Regions from separate parts of the Aeromonas sp. TS_SC_11 genome, predicted to be linked through region 2. Evidence: predicted binding sites of a transcription regulator. Region 2 holds the regulator's gene; each other region holds the start of a gene.

Evidence for each region. The regulator MetJ, encoded in region 2, represses methionine synthesis genes. The targets are predictions, from matches to a motif close to AGANNTCTAGANNTCT.
Region 1: metA (homoserine O-acetyltransferase MetA) is a predicted target of MetJ. The motif match lies at 1,680-1,695, and genes of this name have one in related genera.
Region 3: metN (methionine ABC transporter ATP-binding protein MetN) is a predicted target of MetJ. The motif match lies at 1,712-1,727, and genes of this name have one in related genera.

Annotation. Positions count from the first base shown of each region.
Region 1 covers NZ_CM170470.1:1,572,414-1,575,688, reverse strand. The annotation lists gene AC1P02_RS07420 (Lrp/AsnC family transcriptional regulator) at 1-16, opposite strand, end outside; gene AC1P02_RS07415 (cyclin-dependent kinase inhibitor 3 family protein) at 175-693, shown strand; gene metA (homoserine O-acetyltransferase MetA) at 709-1,653, opposite strand; gene AC1P02_RS07405 (HD-GYP domain-containing protein) at 1,799-3,037, shown strand; gene AC1P02_RS07400 (CinA family nicotinamide mononucleotide deamidase-related protein) at 3,096-3,275, shown strand, end outside.
Region 2 covers NZ_CM170470.1:1,676,914-1,680,188, reverse strand. The annotation lists gene metB (cystathionine gamma-synthase) at 1-1,073, opposite strand, end outside; gene metJ (met regulon transcriptional regulator MetJ) at 1,369-1,692, shown strand; gene AC1P02_RS07900 (AraC family transcriptional regulator) at 1,732-2,490, shown strand; gene AC1P02_RS07895 (tRNA-binding protein) at 2,575-2,913, shown strand; gene AC1P02_RS07890 (aromatic amino acid transport family protein) at 2,985-3,275, opposite strand, start outside.
Region 3 covers NZ_CM170470.1:2,019,685-2,022,959, forward strand. The annotation lists gene AC1P02_RS09580 (methionine ABC transporter permease) at 1-457, opposite strand, end outside; gene metN (methionine ABC transporter ATP-binding protein MetN) at 534-1,577, opposite strand; gene AC1P02_RS09590 (hypothetical protein) at 2,052-2,507, shown strand; gene ppgK (polyphosphate--glucose phosphotransferase) at 2,588-3,275, opposite strand, start outside.

The DNA.
Region 1 (3,275 bases), 100 kb from region 2:
GATCCAGGTTTCTCATCTTAACTCCTTGAACCGATCAATTTTTTAGACTCTGCCCGTAAACCGGGCCGAACACAACGCAGATTGACATAGAGGCAGCACCCCCTATGCTTTGGCGCACTCAGGATCCGGGCCATGTCAGGCCCCCTCCCCCTTGCAGGCCTCATAAGGACCTTTATGTACTCGTCTCATCCCTTCTGGAGCCAGGAAGTGCCCCGCGTCGATGGCCAGTTGCTGCTGACCCCCTGCCCCGGCACCCAGCAGGTACCGCTGCCACTGGCACTGGATCAGCTGAGGTTTGCAGGTGCCCACGGGGTAGTGACGCTCATGACCGCCACCGAGCTGGCAGAGCTGGATCTGGCGCACCTCGGTCGTCAGGTCGAGCAAGAAGGCATGCGCTGGTTCCACCTGCCCATCGAAGACGATCAGGCCCCCGATACCGCCTTCGAACACGCCTGGCAGCTGGCGTTGCCACAACTGACCGCGCTGCTGCACGATGGCAAGCATCTGGTCATCCACTGTCAGGGGGGCAGCGGCCGCACCGGTCTGGTCGCGGCTGCCCTGCTGATCTCCCTCGGCCAGCCGCAGCAGGAGGCCATGGCCGCCATCAAGGCCCACAGGCCCAAGGCCTTCACCCTGCCGGCGCATCGCCAATGGCTGGATGCCCTGGCCACGCGGCTGGATCAGGCCGACTGACCCTGACCGCTGGCCCTACTTGGGTTGCTGGTAGGTAAACACCTTGCCGATATCTTCCACCCGATAGCTGGTGAGCTGGTAGACGTAGTAGTTGAGCCAGTTGGAAAACAACAGATGGCCGTGGCTGCGCCAGCTGGCGCGCGGCGGCTGGGCCGGATCATTGTTCGGGTAGTAGTTGACCGGAATGACGGGGTCGAGCCCGGCCGCCAGATCCCGCTGATACTCTCCATCCAGAGTCAGCACATCATATTCAGGGTGGCCGGTGACAAATACCTGACGACAATCCTTGGTGGCCGCCAGGTAGACCCCCGCCTCCTCGGACTCGGCAAAGATCTGCAGGTCGGTGTGGGCACGGATGAGATCCCCGTCAAAGGCCGCATAGCGAGAGTGAGGCGCGACGAACTCGTCGTCGAAACCGCGCAGCAGCGGCTCGTTCTCATCGAGGCGATGGTGGCGATAGACACCGGACAGTTTCTCCCCATGCGTCTGCTTCTCCATGCCATACAGGGCCTTGAGCGCCGCCTGTACGGCCCAGCAGAGGAACAGGGTCGAGGTCACGTGTTGATGGGACCACTCTATGATCTCGACGATGCGCGGCCAATAGACCACCTCCTCGAACTCCACCAGCCCGAGCGGTGCCCCCGTGATGATCATGCCGTCATAGTTGTTGCCGCGAACCTGCTCGAAATCGTGATAGAAGTTCTCGAGATGGGCCTGAGGCGTGTTCTTCGACTCCCGATCGTCGATCCGCAGCAGATCCACATCGACCTGCAGCGGCGAGTTGGAGAGCATCCGCATCAGCTGGATCTCGGTTTCAATCTTCTTGGGCATCAGGTTGAGGATCAACACCCGCAATGGGCGGATGTTCTGGGTGACGGCCCTGGATTCCGTCATCACGAAGATGTTCTCCTGCCCCAGCACTTCGGCGGCAGGTAACTGATCCGGGATCTTGATCGGCATGCTTACTCCCTGTACTGCATCAGTAAATATGTCTGGACATCCAGAAGCCTATAACAAAGCTACCCAGCCTGTCATCAGATACCTTTTGTATTCACCCCCACCTTTGACTAGCATACGGCTCAGTGTGTCTCTCGCAGCCAAGACAATGACAGGTATCAAAATTTCCGTAGACCGACTGCAAGTCGGCAATTTCGTCTCTCTGCCACTGGGTTGGCGCGAACACCCCTTCCTGTTTTCCAGCTTCAAGCTCAAGAATGAAGAAGAGATAGAGTTGATCCGTCGGCTCGGGCTCAAGATGGTCACCATCATTCCGGACAAAAGTGATGCGCCGCCCAAGCCACTGAGCCAGATCCAGGCACAGCCTGCAGAGGCGCCGGACACCTCGCTGCGCCAGGCCGAGATGCAGCGGGATAAAGAGCAGCGCATCGAGCAGTTGCAACAGTATCGTCGTGATTTGCAGCAGTGCGAGAAGCAGTTCCAGCAATCCCTTGCGCAAGTACGCAGCGTCATGAGCAAGATCCAGTCCCGTCCCCTCAACGCCATCGGAGAGGCCCAGGAGCTGATCAACGCCATGACGGAGCAACTGCTGGCGGTGGATGAGATGGTGCTGCACCTGGTCTCCGACAGCGAAGATAGCAACAACCTCTACTTCCACTCCCTCAACGTCAGCGTGCTCAGCATGCTGCTGGCCAAGGAGTGCAACATGTCGGCCGACGAAATTCGTCAGGTCGGCATGGGCGCCCTGTTCCACGACATCGGCAAGCTGAAGATCCCGAGCCAGATACTGCGCAAGACAGAACCACTCACCAAGCCGGAGCAGAACCTGATGGCCCAGCATTCACGCTACGGCCTGGATCTGCTCAATCTGGCCAAGGATTTCCCCGCCGAGGCGAAAGGAATCGTGCTGCATCACCACGAATATCTGGATGGCAGCGGGCCCGAGGGGCTCAAGGGTGGGCAACTCGACCCGCTTACCCAGATGGTGTCGCTGATCAACGAGTACGACAACCTCTGCCACCTGCAGGCCAAGGTGCCCTACTCGGCCCTGAGCGGCCTCTACAAGCAGCGCAAGGCCCAGTTCAACCCTGAATACCTCAGCATGCTGATCCGGTTGATGGGCATATACCCGCCAGGCAGCGTGGTGCAGCTCTCCAACGGTCAGGTGGGACTGGTGATGTCGGTCAATGCCTCCCGCCTGCTCTACCCCTCTGTGCTGGTGTACGATCCTCGCATCCCTCGCCAGGAGGCTGTCATCATAGATTTGCAGCAGGCCGAGCTGTCCATCGCCAAGGTAATCCACCCCAAGCGACTGCCGCCAGCCGTGTTTGAATACCTCAATCCACGCACCCGGATCAGCTACTACTTCGAACAAGCCAAACCCTGATTGCCCCGGCCATGGATCATGGCCGTCCCGGTTCACTTCCCCAGCCCAAGGAGCACCCATGCGTATCGAGATCATCAGTACCGGAGACGAGATAGTGACTGGGCTGGTGGTGGATACCAATGCCGCCTGGCTCAGCGCCCTGCTGCTGGATCAGGGCTGGCAGGTGCGCCGCCGTGCCACAGTGGGGGACAACCTCACCGACCTGAAAACCGTGCTGCAGGAGAGCGCCAGCCGCGCC
Region 2 (3,275 bases):
AGCTGGGCGCTGATGCCCGCCGCCTGCTGCGCCGCCGGTGTCATGGCCCTGTGGGTCATGCTGGCCGGATGGGCCACCAGACTCTCCACCCCGCCGAGGGACTCGGCTACCGAAAAGAGGGTGAGGGCCGCGAGGAAGGTGCGTAATCCCGCCTCGCTGCAATCGAGTTCAAAACTTAGCATGGCGCCGAAGCCGGACTGTTGACGGCGCGCAATATCATGGCCTGGATGGCTCTGCAGGCTGGGATGATAGATTTTTTTGACCAGCGGCTGTTGCTGCAGAAAGGCGAGAATGCGATCCGTGTTCTCCTGATGGGCGCGCAATCTGGGAGCCAGGGTGCGCAGGCCGCGCAGGGTGAGGTAGGAGTCGAACGCCCCGGAGGTGAGTCCCAGACAGTTGGCCCACCATACCAGTGATTCAGCCAGCGCGGGATCCTTGGCAATGGCCACGCCCCCCACCACATCGGAGTGGCCATTGATGTACTTGGTGGTGGAGTGCACCACAACATCGGCACCCAGCGACAACGGCTGTTGCAGCAGCGGAGAGAGGAAGGTGTTGTCCACCACCACCTGGGCACCCACCTCATGGGCGGCGGCGGCGATGGCGGCGATGTCCACTACCCGCAGCAAGGGGTTGGAAGGGGTCTCCACCCACACCAGCGCCGGCTTCTGTGTCAGCGCCTCTGCCAGTGCGGCCTCATCACCCTGATCGACAAACTGCACCCGATAGTGGCCCTTGGCAGCCAGATACTCGAACAGGCGCCAGGTACCGCCGTAACAGTCGTGAGGGGCGATCAGCAGATCCGCCGCCTTGAGCAGAGCCGTGGTCACCAGATGAATGGCCCCCATGCCAGTGCCGGTCACAACGGCGCCAGCGCCTCCTTCCAGCGCCGCCAGGGCGTCCGCCAGATTGGTGCGGGTCGGGTTGCCGGAGCGGGCATAATCGTATTGACGAGGCTCGCCAAAGTCGGCAAATGTGTAGTTGCTGGAGAGGTAAATGGGCGGCACCACGGCACCGTGCTGCGTGTCTGTTTCAATCCCGGTGCGTACCGCCAGGGTGGCCTTATGACTCATGCTGCTCTCCTTGGCTTTGTGACTGGGCGATTGATCCGGCTCGATTTCCGATGCAACGTACCGGCAGGGTAGCCTTGTGGGTCATTTCCGCTCTCCTTGATGTGTCTCGGGACTGTGTCTGCGGCTTCTCTGCCACACTCATCCCCGCCATTGCTGGCTCATGGTGAACCACACTACGCCACTGCAAAAAAGCCGTCAACACTTCTGGACGTCTAAATGGCTTTGCTGTTGGATTGCCATTAATTTCCTTAAGGGTTAAAATCCGCGCTCACGGCCAAATGAGAACAGGTGAATCATGGGTACAGAGTGGAACGGCGACTACGTCAGCCCCTACGCAGAACACGGCAAGAAGAGCGAACAGGTCAAGAAGATTACTGTCTCGATCCCGCTCAAGGTGTTGAAGGTGTTGACCGATGAGCGCACCCGTCGCCAGGTGAACAACCTGCGTCATGCGACCAACAGTGAGCTGCTCTGTGAAGCCTTCCTGCACGCTTTCACCGGTCAGCCGCTGCCCTGCGACGACGATCTGCGCAAGGATCATCCGGACAGCGTCCCCGCCGAGGTGCGCGCCATCATGGAAGCGCTGGGCAAAGAGATCGAAGATTTCGACGCAGAGTAATACCTGCGACCTATGCCAAACAGCAATCCCTCTTTGAAGATGACGCGGCCCCAGGCCGCGTCATTGCTATCTACCTCCTCCCCCTTCAGCCTGCGCCACTACCAGAGCGACATCAGCAGCCACAGCCACGACTTCGCCCAGCTGGTGATCCCCCTGGACGGCCCCCTCGAGATCGAGGTGCAGGGCCAGGGACGTCGCCTTGCCCCCGGTTTTATCTGCGTGATAGCCCCCGGCGAGCGGCACGACTACGCCGCCGATCCGGCCCTCTCGTTTCTGGTGCAGGAGAGCGACTGGCTCCCCGGCGATCTGGCGGCCCGCCCCTTTATCGAGCTGGACGAGCCCCAGCGCCACTACCTCGCCTTCCTGCACCGCATGGTGGCAGCGGGTCGACAGGTCGCCGGGATGGAGCAGGTGTGGCTCTCCCTGCTGGCACAAGGGCAAGAAATGCACTCCTCTGTACCTCCTCGCCTTGCCGCCCGTATCTTCAAGGTGCAGCGCCATATCGAGGCCCATCTCGCCGAGCCCCTTGGCAATGAGCAGCTCGCCGCCATCGCCTGCCTCGGTCAGAGTCAGTTCAAGCACACCTTTCGCCAGCAGCTGGGGATGAGCGTCTCCCACTACATACGGGCACGGCGCATGACACTGGCACGCACCCTGCTTTCCCACACCCAACTGCCCATAGGCGAGATCGCCAGTCGCTGCGGCTACCAGAATCAGGGAGCCTTCGCCGAGCGCTTCCTGACCGAGAGCGGGCTGACCCCTTCCCTCTGGCGCCAGCAAAACGGCCTTTTGCCGTAACAGGGCGGCCAGTCACCGAAGACAGCCAGCGCCGTTTCGAGGCATGCTGAGGCCAATGCAAGGTGTATGAAACGAGGAGCCAAGATGCAGACCATAAGCTGGCAGCAGTTCGAGATGATAGAGCTGAGAGTGGGCACCCTGGTGCGGGTCGAGCCCTGCCCCGAGGCACGCCGGCCCGCCTACAAGGTGTGGGCGGATTTCGGTCCCGAGCTCGGGGTACGCAAGAGCAGCGCCCAGATAACGGACCTCTATCGACCTGAGGAGCTGGTGGGCCGCCAGATAGTCGCCGTGGTGAACTTTCCCCCCAAACAGATAGGCCCCATCCAGTCGGAGTTTCTACTGACCGGTTTCTACCGGGCGGATGGCGCCGTGGTAATGGCCATCCCGGAGCGGGAGGTGGAGAATGGCGCCAAGCTGGGCTGATACCATTGGCCCCATGAAATGAGAGAGGCGACTCCGGGGTCGCCTCTCTCATTTTTTACCGCCGCTCGCCGTTACTTCAACAGGCTGAAGATCAGCGCCGACACCGCCAGCGCCCCGGTCAGCAGGATAAAGCCGTTGGTCCAGCCCTGGCGGAAGCGGGCCAGCGCCTCCACCTTGTAGACCGCTATCACCGGCATGATGAAGAGGATCATGGCGATGACGGGGCCGGAGAGGGTCTCCATCAGACCCAGGATACCCGGGTTGATGACGGCTGCACCCCAGATGGCAAAGAACATCAGGGCGATGCCCAGCTTGTCCGCCTTGGCCAGCGACAGGCCGGTGGGCTTGGCGATCAGGCTCTT
Region 3 (3,275 bases), 340 kb from region 2:
TAATGGTTACGCTGTTGATGATGCCGGGCAGGGCTTCTGGCAGCAGCACCTTGGTGATGATTTGCAAAGGTTTGGCACCCATGGCCTTGGCCGCTTCCAGCAAGCCGTCCGGCACCTCCATCAGAGCACCTTCCACCAGACGGGCGATGAAGGGCACGGCACCTATGGTCAGCGGCACTATGGCGGCTATGGTGCCTATGCTGGTGCCGACGATCAGCCGGGTCAGCGGAATGATGGCCACCAGCAGAATGATGAAGGGCACGGAACGGCCAATGTTGACCAGGATGCCGAGCAGCTTGTTCAGGGCCGGGTTGGCCAGGATCTGGCCCGCCTTGGTGACGTGCAGTGCCACTCCAAGGGGCAGGCCAAGCAGGCAGCCAAACAGGGCGGAGGCAAACACCATCAGCAGGGTATCACCGAGGGCGGTGACCAGCAGATTAATCATGGCTTCGGACATAACCCATTACCTCCAGCTGAATGCGATTGTGATCAGGGACTGCGTCTGGCAGCCCTTGAGGGCAGTGATGAGCAGATCAGTCGTTGCTGCGGACATAACCCATGACCTCCAGCTGAATATGGTTGTCTATCAGGAACTGCTGAGTCGCCTCGCACTGGGCCTCATCCCCGAACAGTTCTGCCAGCAGGAAGCCGAACTTGACGCCCCCGGCGTACTCGATATCGGCGCTCAGTATGCTGATATCGATGTTGAAGCGACGACTCGCCTCTGAAATCAGCGGTGTATCGACAGTGCTGCCGGTAAAGCCGAGTTTCACCAGCGGATAGCTGCCCGCCACCCGCTCGCTACTCATGCGGTCCTGATACTCCTGCGGCACCTCCAGATGGATGGTGGAGTGGATGAAATCACGGGCCAGCTGGGTCTTGGCATTGCTGAAGAACCAGGCGACCTCGCCCTGCTCGATCAGACTGCCGTCGCTGATGATGGCCACGTCATCACAAATCCCCTTCACCACATCCATCTCGTGGGTGATGAGCAGTATGGTGAGCCCCAGCTTGACGTTGATCTCCTTGAGCAGGCTCAGGATCGAACGTGTGGTCTGCGGGTCGAGGGCCGAGGTGGCTTCGTCACACAGCAATACCTTGGGAGCCGGTGCCAGGGCGCGGGCGATGGCGACACGCTGCTTCTGGCCGCCGGACAGCTCGGACGGATAGGCGTGGGCGCGGGCTTCCAGCCCGACCAGCGCCAGCAACTCGCCGACCCGGGTCTGGATTTGGGCCTTGCTCCAGCCTGCCAGTTCCAGCGGGAACGCGATATTGGCGAACACTGTGCGGGAGGAGAGCAGGTTGAAGTGCTGAAAAATCATGCCGATCTGGCGGCGGGCCTGGGTCAGCTCCCGCTCCGGCAGTGCTGTCAGGTCCTGGCCGTCGACGATGACCAGCCCCTCTGTCGGGCGCTCCAGCAGGTTGACACAACGGATGAGGGTACTCTTGCCGGCACCGGAGGCACCGATCACCCCGAAAATTTTGCCTTGTGGCACATGCAGGCTCACGTCACGCAGGGCGTGCACGGCATCACTGCCTTTACCGTAGACTTTGTTGAGACCGATCAACTTAATCATGGATTCTTCCGTGCTAACAGCCTTAAAGCACAGGGCGCTACAGGCGGGTGAATTGGGCAGAGGTTCCACTGGGTTACTCTGTCATCATGGAGGATGATGCTAAGATGTCTGGATGGCTATGTCAACGCATGTTTCTACGTCTAGACGTCTAAAAAAGTGATAAGGATTCTCGCCGGATGACTAACGACGACAGTGGTTTATCAGGCTGCAATATTGTATTTGGCTATTGTTGATTTTCTCCGAATATAGCCTGGATAATCTGCTTTCCATTTCTGTTTTGTTGGTCATGAGAGCAGGAGTGCTGTTCGCACTCTTTGGCTGCCACCAAGATGGCACAAATCGTTCCACTTTGTTCCTTTATCTCTTTTGTTATCCATCCCCTTGATGCAGCACAAAAAGCGACCTCCTTTGGTTTGGGATATGTGTGGTTGTTTTTTATACTCAACAGGTGTGGCGTGGCAGGAGGTGTGAGTGATGCGATTTCAACAGATCAAGGATTTGCTGTCTTACCTCGAACAGGTTCATCACCAGCTCGGACTCTGTTATGGGCGATTGATGGCAGAAGTGGATGGCGAGCGCAGCCGCATGTTGCTGGCGTATCTGCAAGGGCGGGAGGATGAAGCGAGTGCCCATCTGCACGATTATCAGGGACAGCTGAGTCAGGGCGTCAAGGAGACCTGGCTGGAGCGGGGCTTCAGCGAGGATCTGTTGCCCGAGATCCAGCGGTTGGCACTACCTGCCAGTGCCCAGACTCAGGACATAGTGCAACAGGTGTGTCGTCAGGAAGAAAAACTCATCGGCGAGCTGAGCCATCTGGCCCGCGAGTGCCCGACCGACGAGACGGCTGCCTTGCTGACCTCGCTGGCGTCGCTGGAACAAACCCGCTTGACCCGACTGGTACACGGTGTGCATCGGCTCGACGACATCTAGCCGCGGTAAAGGTGCAACGAAAGAGGCCCGGCATTTGCCGGGCCTCTTTTCTATCATCGACCCAAAGAGGGGATGCCGCCTTACTGCTGTTCGGCGCTGCGTTCGGCCGCATGAAGGGCAGCCCCTATGATGCCAGCCTGATTGAGGCTGGCGGCTGCCACCAGCGGCGCGCGGGTTTCGATGCGATCGATGAATTTGTCGAGCTTGGCTGAGCTGCCGCCCCCCAGGATAAAGAGGTCGGGGGAGAACAGAAACTCCAGTCTGGCCAGATACTTGTTGAAGCGTTTTCCCCAGCGGCTCCAGGAGAGATCCTCCCGCTTGCGCACCGCATCCGAGCAGTAGTGCTCGGCTACCATGCCTTCCAGCATCAGGTGACCCAGCTCGGTGTTGGGCAGCAGCTGGCCGTTGACGAACACGGCAGTACCTATGCCGGTACCAACAGTGATGAGGATGATGATCCCCTTGCGATCCTTGCCGGCCCCAAAGCGCATCTCGGCCAGACCCGCCGCATCGGCATCGTTGAGCACATGGCAGGGCAGGCCGGTCACATCCGAAAACAGGTGTGCTGCATCGGTCTCGATCCAGCTCTTGTCGATGTTGGCCGCGCTCTTGGCAATGCCGTTGTGGATGGTGGCGGGAAAGCCGCAACCCACAGGGCCCTTCCATTGGAAGTGTTCTACCAGTGCCTTGAGGGTATGTGCCACGGCCGCCGGGGTCGCCGGTTGCGGTGTTGCCAGACGGTGGCGTTCGCCAATCAGCTCGCCTGTT